Regions from separate parts of the Streptomyces sp. KR55 genome, predicted to be linked through region 1. Evidence: riboswitches for the same ligand, from Rfam matches in the RefSeq annotation. Region 1 holds a riboswitch; each other region holds the start of a gene.
The links. Region 1 has a riboswitch for cyclic di-AMP ahead of ACTWQJ_RS02625 (transglycosylase SLT domain-containing protein). Riboswitches for the same ligand answer to the same signal wherever they lie in the genome.

Region 1 (4,369 bases):
AGGCTGTCGCCCTCGGTCACCTTCGCACCCTTGGGCGGGGCGAAGTCGAAGGTCGACGCGGCCGGCGCGGCAAAGCTGACCTGTGTGAAGCCCGCGTCCACCACGGCGGCACCGCCGCTCGCCGGGGTCAGCGTGAACTTCAGTGGCAGCCCGGTCTCCGCATCCACCGCCACACTGATCGCGCCCACCGTGGAACCGGACTGCTTCGGCTCGATGAGCAGCTTGTACGCGTCGCGGCCGGCCACCTGGGCGGTGCCGTCGACGGTCACGGACGTCGTGTCGTCCACCGCCTTCAGGGCCTCCTCGGTGAGGTCCTTGGGCGTGGCCGGCACCTCCTCGGACGCCTTGCCGTCCGCGGCCTCGGTGGCGGTGCCGTGGTAGACCTCGTTGGACGCGCTGTCGTAGCCCCACACGTCCTTGCCGTTGTGGATCAGGCTGTACTCGGCGGCGTTCTCCAGCAGCGACAGCTTCTGCCTGTCCGGGCCGTCGGCCGCGACGCGCAGCGTGTGCGTGCCGGACGCCAGCTCGGTCAGCTTGGCCGACGGGTCGGCCGCAGAACCCTCGCCGTCCGAGGGGGTCGCGCCGGACGTCAGCCCGCTCTCCAGGCCGCCCAGGTCGGGCAGCCCCAGATCGGTGCTGATCTTCACCGTGCCGGACAGCTGCTGTACGTCCGACTCGGCGATCTTCTCGATGAGTTGCTGTGCGCTGATCTCCGGCAGATCGGGGCTGCCGGAGTCGGCGATCGCGGGGACGAGCCCGATGGTCCCCGCAGCCACCCCCAGGACCGCCGCCGGGACGACGTACCGCGCGGCCTTGCGCCGCCGCGCCGCGCGCAGCTCTTCGGCCTGCGCCGCGGTCGTGCTGTCGTCGGATTCGTACGGTGCCATGTGTGCCTTACCTCCGTCGTCGGCGGCGGCTGTCCGTCACTTCGCGTCCTCGCACTCGTCCACCTGAGCCGCCATTCTCACCCGAATAGGTGAGGAGTGGTGTGTTCCGTGGTCTCCATCTGACCAAACCGGATGCGAAGAAGCGTCAGACCGCGGGCTCAACTCCGCGTACTGCTGCGGTATGACACAAGCGAGCGGCGCCTCCCCCGACCCGTAGGGGTCGTAGGGGAGGCGCCGCCTCGATGCCGGGTCTCCGGCGATCCGCTGGCCAGGCCCTATCCCGCGCGGTGCACCACCGCGTCGCACAGTTCGATGAGCGCTGCCTTGGCATCGCACTCCCGCAGCGGCGCAAGCGCCGACCGCGCCTCCTCCGCGTACCGCACGGTGTCCCGCCGTGCCTGCTCCAGCGCGGGGTGCGCCCGCAGCGCGGCCAGCGCCTGCGCATGCCGGGCGTCGTCCGTCAGGTCGGAGTCCAGCAGCTCGCACAGGGCGATGTCCTCGGCCAGCCCCAGCCGGGCCGCGCGCTCGCGCAGCCGCAGCACGGGCAGGGTCGCGATGCCCTCCCGCAGATCCGTCCCCGGCGTCTTCCCGGACTCGTGGGAGTCGGACGCGATGTCCAGGACGTCGTCGGCGAGCTGGAAGGCGACGCCCAGTCGTTCGCCGTACTGGGTCAGGACGTTCACGAGCGACTCGTCGGCGCCCGACATCATCGCGCCGAAGCGGCACGAGACCGCCACCAGCGACCCCGTCTTGCCGGCCAGTACGTCCAGGTAGTGCTCGACCGGGTCGCGCCCGTCCGACGGCCCGGCCGTCTCCAGGATCTGACCGGTGACCAGCCGTTCGAACGCCTCCGCCTGCACCCGCACGGCCTCCGGACCGAGGTCGGCCAGGATGTGCGAGGCACGGGCGAAGAGGAAGTCGCCGGTGAGGACCGCGACCGAGTTGCCCCAGCGGGCGTTCGCGCTCGGTACCCCGCGCCGCACCTCTGCCTCGTCCATCACGTCGTCGTGGTACAGCGTCGCCAGGTGGGTCAGCTCCACGACCACGGCCGAGGGCACGACCCCGGGCGCGTACGGGTCACCGAACTGCGCGGCGAGCATCACCAGCAGCGGGCGGAACCGCTTGCCTCCGGCCCGCACCAGGTGCTGCGCGGCCTCCGTGATGAACGGGACCTCGCTCTTGGTGGCTTCGAGCAACCCTTCCTCGACAGCCGCCAATCCGGCCTGGACATCGGCTTCCAGAGCCTGGTCCCGCACGCTCAGCCCGAACGGCCCGACGACGGTCACGAGGGGTCTCCTGTCTGCTGGTGTCTACCGGCGGTTACGCGGTTTGTCGATACGTCGCTGCCTTCACTCAAGTCAGCGTATCCGGTCACGTTTCGATCACCGAGGGCGCCCGGGGTTACAGGCCGGGCTGTATCGGATCACGAGCGGTATGTTTTCGATCAGTTGATACGAGAAGTTATTTATCGACTTAAGCCGAATAGGTGAGCTTTGTCCGGTAATACCCCCGCCACGCCGTCTCGCCTCCGGCCATTCGGGTGACCGGCTCCCTCCCATCACACCTGAGGGAAGCGCATCCCATGCACACCTGATTAATAGGCACTTGAGCTCATTGTCCGATTTACCACTCTTGCGCTCGTGCGTGACATGACTCACCTTCACCCGTTCACAGGTTCCACGCGGTCGCCAATCATCCGGCTTTCCCGGCTTGCGAGTTGAGCCTTGGCATACGCAAAGGATCAAGCTGACAAAACACCCCAGACAAAGATCAAACAGCATGTTGTGTGAACCCGCTACTTGTTTCCGACATGTGCTCTCGCATACGTTCCGGGCCAGTCGGGCGGACGCCGAATCCTGCCGCCGCCCGGTACCACCGATGACGAGACCACTCACGCACGGCAGGAGCGGGGGACCCAGGTAAGTCGCCGCGCCGGACGTCGTACGACGCACCGGAACGGCTTGGGGTGAAGTTGCGCTCGCAAGGGCGCGGCCGGGCACCTCCCAGCCCGAACCCGACAGCTCACCTCGCAGGCGAAGGAGAGGAACAAGCCCATGCCTGCAAACGGTCAGCCCCGCCGCACCCGCACTGCCCGCATAGCCCGCAAGCTCGCGGTCGCCGGCACCGGCGCGGCCGTGCTCGCCCTGCCGCTCATCGGTGCGAGCACCGCATCGGCCGCCACCCCCGCCGCGGTGACCGCGAAGACCGCCACCACGGCGTACTCCGACAACCTCGACGGCTGGATCCGCGAGTCGCTCGCGATCATGGCGCAGCACGGAATCCCGGGCTCCTACAACGGCATCTACCGCAACGTCATGCGCGAGTCGTCCGGCAACCCGGCCGCCATCAACAACTGGGACTCCAACGCGGCCAAGGGCACCCCGTCCAAGGGCCTGCTCCAGGTCATCGACCCCACCTTCGCCGCGTACCACGTGCCCGGCACGCCGTACGACCCGTTCGACCCGGTCGCCAACATCACCGCCGCCTGCAACTACGCGGCCGACCGCTACGGCTCGATCGACAACGTCTTCGGCGCCTACTGAGCCCTTCGCGCCTACTGAACCTTCGTACCCACCGAGGCCCTGCGCCCGCTGAGCCGCTGCGGGCGCAGGGCCTCGGTGAGGAGCCGTTCGAGGACGACGGCGATGCCGTCGTCCTCGTTCGAGAGGGTGATCTCGTCGGCCACCGCCTTCAGTTCGGGGTGCGCGTTGGCCATGGCGACGCCGTGGGCGGCCCAGTCGAACATCGGGATGTCGTTGGGCATGTCTCCGAAGGCGATGGTGTCCTCGGGGCGCAGCCCCAGATGCCGGGCCGCCAGCGCCAACCCCGTCGCCTTGGTGATGCCGGACGGCTGAAGCTCGACCGTCCCGGGCCCCGACATGGTGACCGTCGCGAGCGAACCCACCACCGAACGGGCCACCGACGCCAACTCGTCGTCGGACAGGGCGGGATGACGCAGCAGCACCTTGCTGATGGGCTCGCACCACAGGTCGTCACGCCGGCCGACCCGTACCGCCGGCAACGTCGGGTGCGGCATCCGATACCCCGGCTCGATGAGCGTCAGGCCGTCGACGCCGTCCTGGTCGACGGCCGCATACACCGTACCGACCTCCGCCTCGATCTTGCCGAGCGCGGTCTCGGCCAGTTCCCGGTCCAGGGTGACCGACCACAGCAGACGGTCCACGCCGGCGTCGTACAACTGCGCGCCCTGCCCGCACACCGCGAGCCCCCCGCCACCCAGGAACTTCAGCAGCGGCCGCACCCTGGGCGCCGGCCGTCCTGTCACCACCAGATGCCGGGCACCGGCCGCCGAGACCCGCGCGAGCGCGGTGAGCGACCGGTCGGAGACCGTGTCGTCGCCGCGCAGCAGCGTTCCGTCCAGGTCGGTGGCGATGAGGGCGTACGCGGTGCGCTCGGCATATGCGATGGGTGCGGCCATGATCAGAGAATACGGACACCACACCCACGCCGTTCATCCCCAA
Region 2 (4,369 bases), on a different contig from region 1:
CCAGACGTTCGCGTACCAGGGGCGGTCGGCCGCCCCGGAGTCGGCGTGCGACTGCTGTGCCGCGTCCGGGTCGATCACGACGTAACCGGTCTCCCCGGGCATCACATAGTGCAGTCGCTGCCGGATCTGCTGCTCCGCGTACGCGTCGTCCTGCCAGCGTGCCTTGAGGTCGCGCAGTTCCTCGACCCGCTGCCGGGCCTGTTCCTGCTGCCGCTGGAGGTCGGCGATCTCGGCGCGCTGGGCGACGTACTGCCTTATCGGATAGGCGAGGGCGACCACCAGCGAGCAGACGACGAGCGCGAGCAGTGCGGCGCGGCCGGTCAGCCGGGAGCGGCGGGCCTGGCGACGGGTCTGGGAGCGGTAGACGCGGGCGGCCGTCTGCTCGCCGAGCAGCCGGATCCTGGTCGTGGTGGAGAAACCCCGGTCCCTGGCGGCCATCTCCCACTCCCGTCACACACGCGCGTACGTCCCCGCACACGGTACGGGACCGAGTACGGGGACGTACGTACGACGCTTCCTACGAGGCCCTGCTCAGCCCTTGAAGCGGGGGAACGCGGAGCGGCCGGCGTACACCGCGGCGTCGTCGAGGATCTCCTCGATGCGCAGCAGCTGGTTGTACTTGGCGACGCGCTCGGAGCGGGCCGGGGCGCCGGTCTTGATCTGGCCGCAGTTGGTGGCGACGGCCAGGTCGGCGATGGTGACGTCCTCGGTCTCGCCGGAGCGGTGGGACATCATGCACTTGAAGCCGTTGCGCTGGGCGAGCTCGACGGCGTCCAGGGTCTCGGTCAGCGAGCCGATCTGGTTGACCTTGACCAGCAGGGCGTTGGCGGCGCCCTCCTCGATGCCCTTGGCCAGGCGCTCGGGGTTGGTGACGAACAGGTCGTCGCCGACGAGCTGGACCTTGTCACCGAGCTTGGCGGTGATGGTCTTCCAGCCCTCCCAGTCGTCCTCGAACAGCGGGTCCTCGATGGAGACCAGCGGGTAGGCGTCGACCAGCTCGGCGTAGTACTCGGTCATCTCGGCGGCCGAGCGCGCCTTGCCCTCGAAGAGGTAGGAGCCGTCCTTGTAGAACTCGGACGCGGCGACGTCGAGCGCGAGGGCGATCTGCTCGCCGGGGGTGTAGCCGGCCTCCTTGATCGCCTCGAGGATGAGGTCGAGGGCCTCACGGTTGGAGCCGAGGTTGGGGGCGAAGCCGCCCTCGTCGCCGAGGCCGGTGGCCAGGCCCTTGCTCTTCAGGACCTTCTTGAGGGTGTGGTAGACCTCGGTGCCCCAGCGCAGGGCCTCGGAGAAGGACTCCGCGCCGATCGGGGCGATCATGAACTCCTGGATGTCCACGTTGGAGTCGGCGTGCGAGCCGCCGTTCAGGATGTTCATCATCGGCACCGGCAGCAGGTGCGCGTTCGGGCCGCCCAGGTAGCGGAAGAGCGGCAGGTCGCTGGCCTCGGAGGCGGCGTGCGCGACGGCGAGCGAGACGCCGAGGATGGCGTTGGCGCCGAGCGAGCCCTTGTTGTCGGTGGCGTCCAGGTCGAACATCGCCTGGTCGATCAGGCGCTGCTCGGTGGCGTCGTAGCCGACCAGCTCAGGGCCGATCTGCTCGATGACGGCCAGGACGGCCTTCTCGACGCCCTTGCCCTGGTAGCGGTTGGGGTCGCCGTCGCGGAGTTCGATGGCCTCGAAGGCGCCCGTGGAGGCGCCGGACGGGACGGCGGCACGACCCGTGCTGCCGTCGTCGAGGCCGACCTCGACCTCGACCGTGGGGTTGCCTCGGGAGTCCAGGATTTCCCGGGCTACGACGACGTCGATGGACGGCACGAGCATCTCCTTCGTGGATGTGACGCGGTTTAGCAGGACCGCAGCGGCTCTGCGAGACGAGCCTAACCGGCTCCGTGGGATCGGCCAGCCGGTCGCCCACCCCGTGGACGGAACCGATCGTAAATTGTTTCCGAATGGAACAAAGACGGTTCCTCAAGAATGAGGGCCCGAGCGGAGAACGAGGGCCCGAGCGAAGAACGAGGGCCCGAGCGGTGACACAAAAGCCCCGCCCCGGCGCGTACGGGGGAACACGCACCGGGGCGGGGGCCCGTGGGGACGGGGGGACCCTCACGGGGTCTGCGAAGCCCGGATTACTTCAGGTCAGGTGAAGCTGCCGGGCCGGGTAGATCCGGATTACTTCAGGTGCAGCTGCTGACCCGGGTAGATGAGGTCGGCGTCCTCGACGATGTCCTTGTTCAGCTGGAACAGCTTCTCCCAGCCGCCCTCGACGTCGTGCTCCGCGGCGATGGTGCTGAGCGTGTCGCCGGTGACGACCTTGTACTCGCCGTCGCCCTTCTCGACCTTCTCACCGGTCGGGGTGGTGACGGTCTTCTGCGCCGGGCGCTCCTGCGAACGGGAGGCCGGCTGCTGTTCGGTCGAGCGGGTGGTGGTCTCGGTGCTGCTCTGCGAGGAGCCCTCCGAGGAGGAGTCGCTCGCGCCGCCGCCGGTGTACGTGGCGTTCGACAGGCCCGTGCCGCAGTGCGGCCAGGCACCCTTGCCCTGACCCGCGAGCACCTTCTCGGCGATCTGGATCTGCTGCTCCTTGGTGGCCTGGTCGGCCGTGGCGGCGTACTGCGTGCCGCCGTACGCGGCCCAGGTGGAGGCGGAGAACTGCAGACCGCCGTAGTAGCCGTTGCCGGTGTTGATGGACCAGTTGCCGCCCGACTCGCACTGGGCGACGGCGTCCCACTCGGAGGTGGTGGCGGCGGAGGCGCTGCCGGCCGCCATCAGCGGGGCCGCGACGGCGGCGGCGCCGGTGACACCGACGACGGCTATGGCACGAGCGGCCTTGGACGGACGACGGTGCTTGCCCTTGCTGGAAAACAGCATGGATGGATCCCCTCACCGACGCCTGCGAGGTGAGCTGTCGGGTTCGGGCCGGTTGAGTTGCCCGGTCACGCCCCTGTGGGGAGGCGTGACTTCACCCCAAGCCGTACGGGCTCAACTGCCCGGTGCGGCGCTTACCTTGGGTCCCCCGCTCCTGCCTACGGCGCTTGACGCGACGACTGTTCCCGGACGGCCGCTGGCAGGATTCGGCGTTGCGGCAGCCGGGGCTCGCGTTGGCGAGCGGTCATGACCGTAGACACGCGATTGGCGGAATTTCAAAGAGGATCAGGGCCTCTGAGACTCATCCCACACTTTCACCAAACCGGACATTAGACGCTAAGTGGGACGTGAACTCCCGCTACTTTTCGCCCGGTTCGACCCCGACATCCAGCGTCTGACCGGGGATGATGTAGTTGGGGTCGGCGCCGACGATCTCCTTGTTGTCCGCATAGAGCACGGACCATCCCCCTTGGACGCCAAGGGAGTCGGCGATACCCCAGAGACTGTCCCCCTCGCGCACGGTGTACGACCCGTCGGCGGCATCGCGGGGGGAGGCGCTGTCGCGTGAGGCGTGACGCCCCGAGGACTCGGTTGTACGAGCGCCGGCGGCATCCTCGTCGGCGCTGTCGCCGCGATGCTTGCCCGTACCGGTGTCGATCAGGCCGGAATCGCCTTCACTCTGCCCCGAGTTGTCCGAGTCGGTGGCCTTCGGGGTGGCTGTGGGAGAGCTGTCGGATTCCTGAGAGTTGTCCGGAGTGGAGTCGGCGGGCGTCGGGCTCGCGGAACCGTCCGTCGCATTCGATGACGAGTCAGACGATGGGGACGGCATGGTGGATTCAGTCGAAGACTCTGCCGAATCAGACGAACCGGACGAGCTGGAGGAACCGGACGAGTTGGACAAGCCGAACGAGTTGCGCAGGCTCTCGGAAGTGTCCGACGAGGCGTCACCGGCCACACCCGTGTCCACGTCGACCGAACCCTTGTCCGCGTTGAGACCGGCGGTGAGTCCGCAGGTGCCCCATGCGCCCACACCCTGGTCCGCGAGGATCCGCTCGGCGACGGCTATCTGCTGCGAACGGCTGGCCTGGTCGGCGCTGGCCGCGTACGTGAGGCCGCCGTACCGCTCCCAGTCCTCCTGGGACAGTTGCAGCCCGCCGTAGTACCCGTTGCCCTCGTTGGCGCTCCAGGAGCCGCCGCTCTCGCACTCCGCCACCCGGTCCCACGTCGTGCCGCTGGCCGCGCTCGCGCCGGTGGCGCCGAGGAGCGGGATGGCGATGGCGGACCCGGTCACGCCGGCCGCGACAACGAGGGCTGGAGCCTGGCGGGGGCGACGGTGACGACCGTTCCCGGAGAGCATGCGGGGACCTTTCGCGAGACAGCAGTGACCGGCGCGGCGGGTGGTGTTCGACGTCGCGCTGATGGGTGAACGTATCGGCAGTCGATCACTTGTCACAAGTTAACGTCGCGCAGATCACGTGAAGATCACAGAGTTGAGGTTGTGTCACGTTTT
Region 3 (4,369 bases), on a different contig from region 1:
GGTCGCCGATGCCCCGCTTGGGGACGTTGAGAATACGGCGCAGCGGGACCGAGTCCTCCGGGTTGGCCAGCACGCGCAGGTAGGCCAGGACGTCCCGGACCTCCTTGCGCTCGTAGAAGCGCACGCCGCCGACGACCTTGTAGGGCAGGCCGACGCGGATGAAGATCTCTTCGAAGACACGGGACTGGGCGTTCGTCCGGTAGAAGACGGCGACGTCCCCGGCCTTCGCCTCGTCCGCGTCCGTGAGGCGGTCTATCTCGTCGGCGACGAACTGGGCCTCGTCGTGCTCCGTGTCGGCGACATAGCCGGTGATGCGCGCGCCCGCGCCCGCGTTGGTCCAGAGGTTCTTCGGGCGGCGGGACTCGTTGCGCTCGATGACGGCGTTGGCGGCGGAGAGGATCGTCTGGGTGGAGCGGTAGTTCTGCTCCAGCAGGATCGTCGTCGCGTCCGGGTAGTCCTCCTCGAACTGGAGGATGTTGCGGATGGTCGCCCCGCGGAAGGCGTAGATCGACTGGTCGGCGTCACCCACCACGCACAGCTCGGCGGGCGGCAGGCCGCCCTCGCCGGGTGGTACGCCCTCGTCGTGCTCGCCGGTGCCGACGAGTTCGCGTACGAGGGCGTACTGGGCGTGGTTGGTGTCCTGGTACTCGTCGACGAGTACATGGCGGAAGCGGCGGCGGTAGTGCTCGGCGACGTCCGGGAAGGCGCGGAGCAGGTTGACCGTCGTCATGATCAGGTCGTCGAAGTCGAGGGCGTTCGCCTCGCGCAGTCGCGACTGGTACAGGGCGTAGGCCTGGGCGAGGGTCTTCTCGAAGCCGTCGGTGGCCTGGGCGGCGAAGTCCTCCTCGTCGATCAGCTCGTTCTTGAGGTTGCTGATCTTGGCACTGAAGGACTTGGGCGGGTAGCGCTTGGGATCGAGGTCCAGGTCGCGGCAGACCAGGGCCATGAGGCGCTTGCTGTCGGCGGCGTCGTAGATCGAGAACGACGACGTGAAGCCGAGCTTCTTGCTCTCCCGGCGCAGGATGCGCACGCACGCGCTGTGGAAGGTCATGACCCACATCGCGTTCGCGCGCGGACCGACGAGCTGCTCGACGCGCTCCTTCATCTCGCCGGCGGCCTTGTTGGTGAAGGTGATCGCGAGGATCTGGCCCGGGTGCACGCCCCGCTCGGCGAGGAGGTGGGCGATGCGGTGGGTGAGCACGCGGGTCTTGCCGGAACCGGCCCCGGCCACGATGAGCAGGGGGGAGCCGGAGTGGACGACGGCGGCGCGCTGGTTGTCGTTCAGCCCCTCCAGGAGCGCTGCCGTGTCCACGGCCGGACGCGCGGCGCCGTCGCGGTAGTACGCGTCCCGGTCCGGGGGCACGTCGAACTTCCCGCCGAACAGATCGTCCGGGATCGACTCCGGAACGTGATCGTCCTCGGGCGGCGGGTGTTCCTCGTGGGCCCGCGGGGCCTGGAGGTCCGCCAGGAAGCTGTCGTCAAAGAGGCTGCTCATCGCTCTCCGAGTCTAGGGCGCCCCACCGACAACCCGCGGCCGCCCCGAGAACATCCCCGGCCGGAATACCGTCGATCTTGACGATGAGGCCGGAATCACATCGGCTGCAGCGGCCGACGACCTTCCATCCCTGCCCACCCCCACATCGGCTTACTCTCCGAGCCCACCCCACTACCACCCGCGACCACTGACTGAAGGTCACGAAAATGTATCGGGCATATCACCCACCAACCTTCACACGCACCACACGAGTTGGCTACCGTGCCGGGCAGGCCGTACGACCCCCACCGGCGAACGTCGCCGGGCCGCACGGCCTCCGCCGAGTCCGGTGCGCCCCCGTGGCTGCCGGAGCCGGGGACCCAACCGACTCTGGGGTGAATCGGTCCGACTCCCTTCCCGGGAGGGGACCGTAGGGCAACCCTTCCGAACCACCCGCCCGAACCCGACAGCTAACCCGGTAGGCGGCCCATGGAAGGAGTCGCCTCCCTTGGCGTCGCACCGTAAGTCGCGTCCCACGGGCGCGCGCGTCGCAGGCATACGGACCCCCGCGCTTGCCACGGCTGCCCTCACGTCTGTGGCCCTGCTCTCCCAGACGGCCAATGCCACCCCCTCGGCCGACGACAAGCCGAGCCTCGAAGAAGTCGAGAAGAAGGTCGACGACCTCTACCGCCAGGCGGAGTCGGCGACCGAGAAGTACAACGCAGCCAAAGAGAAGACCGCGAAACAGCGCAAGCAGGTCGACACCCTCCTCGACGACGTCGCCCAGCGCACCCAGAAGCTCAACGAGGCGCGCGAGGAGCTGGGCTCGTACGCGGCGGCGCAGTACCGGACCGGCGCCTCCGCCCCCGACACCGCGACCTTCCTGCTCGCGGACTCGCCGCAGGACTACTTCGACCAGACCCAGCTGATGGGCAGGCTGACCAACCGTCAGAAGGGCGCGGTCGACGACTACTTCACCCAGCAGTCCGCGACGATGGAGAAGCGCCAGGAGGCCACCGAGAGCCTCGAGACGCTCACGGAGTCGCAGAGCGATCTGAAGACGGCCAAGGCCACCGTCCAGAAGAAGCTCGCCGACGCCCGCGAACTGCTGTCGCAGCTGACCGCCGAGGAGAAGGCACGGCTGGCGGCGATCGAGAAGAAGAAGCAGGAGGAGGCCGAGCGCAAGGCCGCGGAGCTCGCCCGGCAGCAGGCGGAGGAGGAGCGGCAGCGCCAGGAGGCCGCCGCGCAGCAGGAGGAGACCGGAAGCGGCTCCTCCACGGAGACGGGCACAGGGACCGAGACGGGCTCCGGCACCTCGGCCCCCGACTCCTCGTACGCCACCAAGGCCGAGAAGGCGCTCGCCTTCTCCCGCGCGCAGATCGGCAAGCCGTACGTCTGGGGCGCGACCGGCCCCGACTCCTACGACTGCTCCGGTCTCACCCAGGGCGCGTGGAAGGCCGCCGGCGTCTCCCTCCCGCGCACCACCTACGACCAGGTGAACGCGGGCACCACGGTCTCCCTCGCGGCCGCCCAGCCCGGCGACCTGGTCTTCTTCTACGACGACGTCACCCACGTCGGCATCTACATCGGCAACGGCATGATGATCCACGCCCCGAAGCCCGGCGCGTACGTGCGCGAGGAGTCGATCTACTACGACGGGGAGTCGTCCATCCACAGCGTGGTACGACCGGCCTGACGGGCGGAGGCAAGGGGCGGGCCGGATGGCACGCCCCGGGGAGGCTTCCGTGGGCACGCGCGCGTGGCGGGGTTACGCAGGCACGCGCGCGTGGTGGCGTTTTTCGCAGGCACGCGCGTGGGGTGCTGTTGGGCAGGCGCGTACGAGAGGCGCCTGCAGGCTCGCGCGCCCGCCGAAACGGCGCACGCTCGGTGTGAGCCCATTGCCGCGCGCCCGCGTGGTTTTCGACGTGCCCGCGCGCGTGGCCCGCTCGCGCGGCGCGCGGGGCTCCTTAGCATCGGCGCATGCCCGGCTCCTCCCCCCTCCGCGCCTGGTGGGCGCAGCATCCGCCGGCGGCCGGGGCCGCCGTCATGGCGACCGGCATCGTCTCGGTCGGCCTGCACCTGACGGGCTACGAGGTCCTGTCCCGGATCCTCCTCGTGGCGGCCTGCGCGGCATGGCTGGCCCTGGCGGCGGACCTCGTCACACGGCTGCTGCGGCAGCGGGCGCGCTGGATGACGGAGGCGGGAACGCCTGCGGTGCTCACCGCCGTCGCCGCGACCGCCGTGCTGGGGACCCGTTTCTCCGCGCTGGACCGGCAGCCCCCGGCCGCGGCGCTGCTGGCGCTGGCCACGCTGCTGTGGCCGGTGCTGCTCGTGCCCGTTGTGCGGCACCGGCAGCGGCGGCGTATGCCGGGGGCGGTGTTCCTCGGGGCGGTGGCGACACAGGGGCTCGCCGTGCTGGGCGCGACCCTCGCGCAGGCCGAGTCGGCGGCGTGGCTCGCACATGCGGCGCTCGTACTCTTCTGGCTGGGCCTCGTGCTGTACGGCCTCGCCCTGGCCCGCTTCGATCTGCGGCAGGTGATCGAAGGGCCGGGGGACCAGTGGGTCGCGGGCGGCGCGGCAGCGATCTCGGCGCTCGCCGGGGCCAAGCTCATCGCCGCCGACGGACCGGGCCTGTACCTCTGGAACGACGACAACAGCGGCGTCCTACGGACCGTGACCGTCGCCCTGCTGGTCCTCGGCCTGGGCTGGTACGCCGTACTGCTCGTCGGCGAGGTGGTCCGGCCGCGTCCGCGCTATGACGTGCGCCGCTGGTCCACGGTCTTTTCGATGGGTATGACGGCAGTGGCGGCCCTGGCCGTCACCACCGCTGTCGACGTCTCATGGCTCGAGTGGCCCGGGAAGGTGCTGCTGTGGATCGCGGTGGCGGCGTGGCTC

Region 2: linked by a shared signal. The riboswitch ahead of ACTWQJ_RS38850 (transglycosylase family protein) and the one ahead of ACTWQJ_RS02625 (transglycosylase SLT domain-containing protein) in region 1 are both predicted to bind cyclic di-AMP.
Region 3: linked by a shared signal. The riboswitch ahead of ACTWQJ_RS12865 (NlpC/P60 family protein) and the one ahead of ACTWQJ_RS02625 (transglycosylase SLT domain-containing protein) in region 1 are both predicted to bind cyclic di-AMP.

Annotation. Positions count from the first base shown of each region.
Region 1 is NZ_JBQQCE010000009.1:42,908-47,276, forward strand. Features, by position in the region: gene ACTWQJ_RS02615 (LolA family protein) at 1-887, opposite strand, end outside; gene ACTWQJ_RS02620 (polyprenyl synthetase family protein) at 1,163-2,173, opposite strand; cyclic di-AMP (ydaO/yuaA leader) riboswitch at 2,766-2,938, shown strand; gene ACTWQJ_RS02625 (transglycosylase SLT domain-containing protein) at 2,942-3,430, shown strand; gene ACTWQJ_RS02630 (HAD family hydrolase) at 3,442-4,326, opposite strand.
Region 2 is NZ_JBQQCE010000391.1:2,397-6,765, forward strand. Features, by position in the region: gene ACTWQJ_RS38840 (FtsB family cell division protein) at 1-438, opposite strand, end outside; gene eno (phosphopyruvate hydratase) at 532-1,812, opposite strand; gene ACTWQJ_RS38850 (transglycosylase family protein) at 2,167-2,862, opposite strand; cyclic di-AMP (ydaO/yuaA leader) riboswitch at 2,867-3,035, opposite strand; gene ACTWQJ_RS38855 (transglycosylase family protein) at 3,218-4,216, opposite strand.
Region 3 is NZ_JBQQCE010000068.1:1,528-5,896, reverse strand. Features, by position in the region: gene pcrA (DNA helicase PcrA) at 1-1,495, opposite strand, end outside; cyclic di-AMP (ydaO/yuaA leader) riboswitch at 1,803-1,974, shown strand; gene ACTWQJ_RS12865 (NlpC/P60 family protein) at 1,983-3,170, shown strand; gene ACTWQJ_RS12860 (tellurite resistance/C4-dicarboxylate transporter family protein) at 3,455-4,369, shown strand, end outside.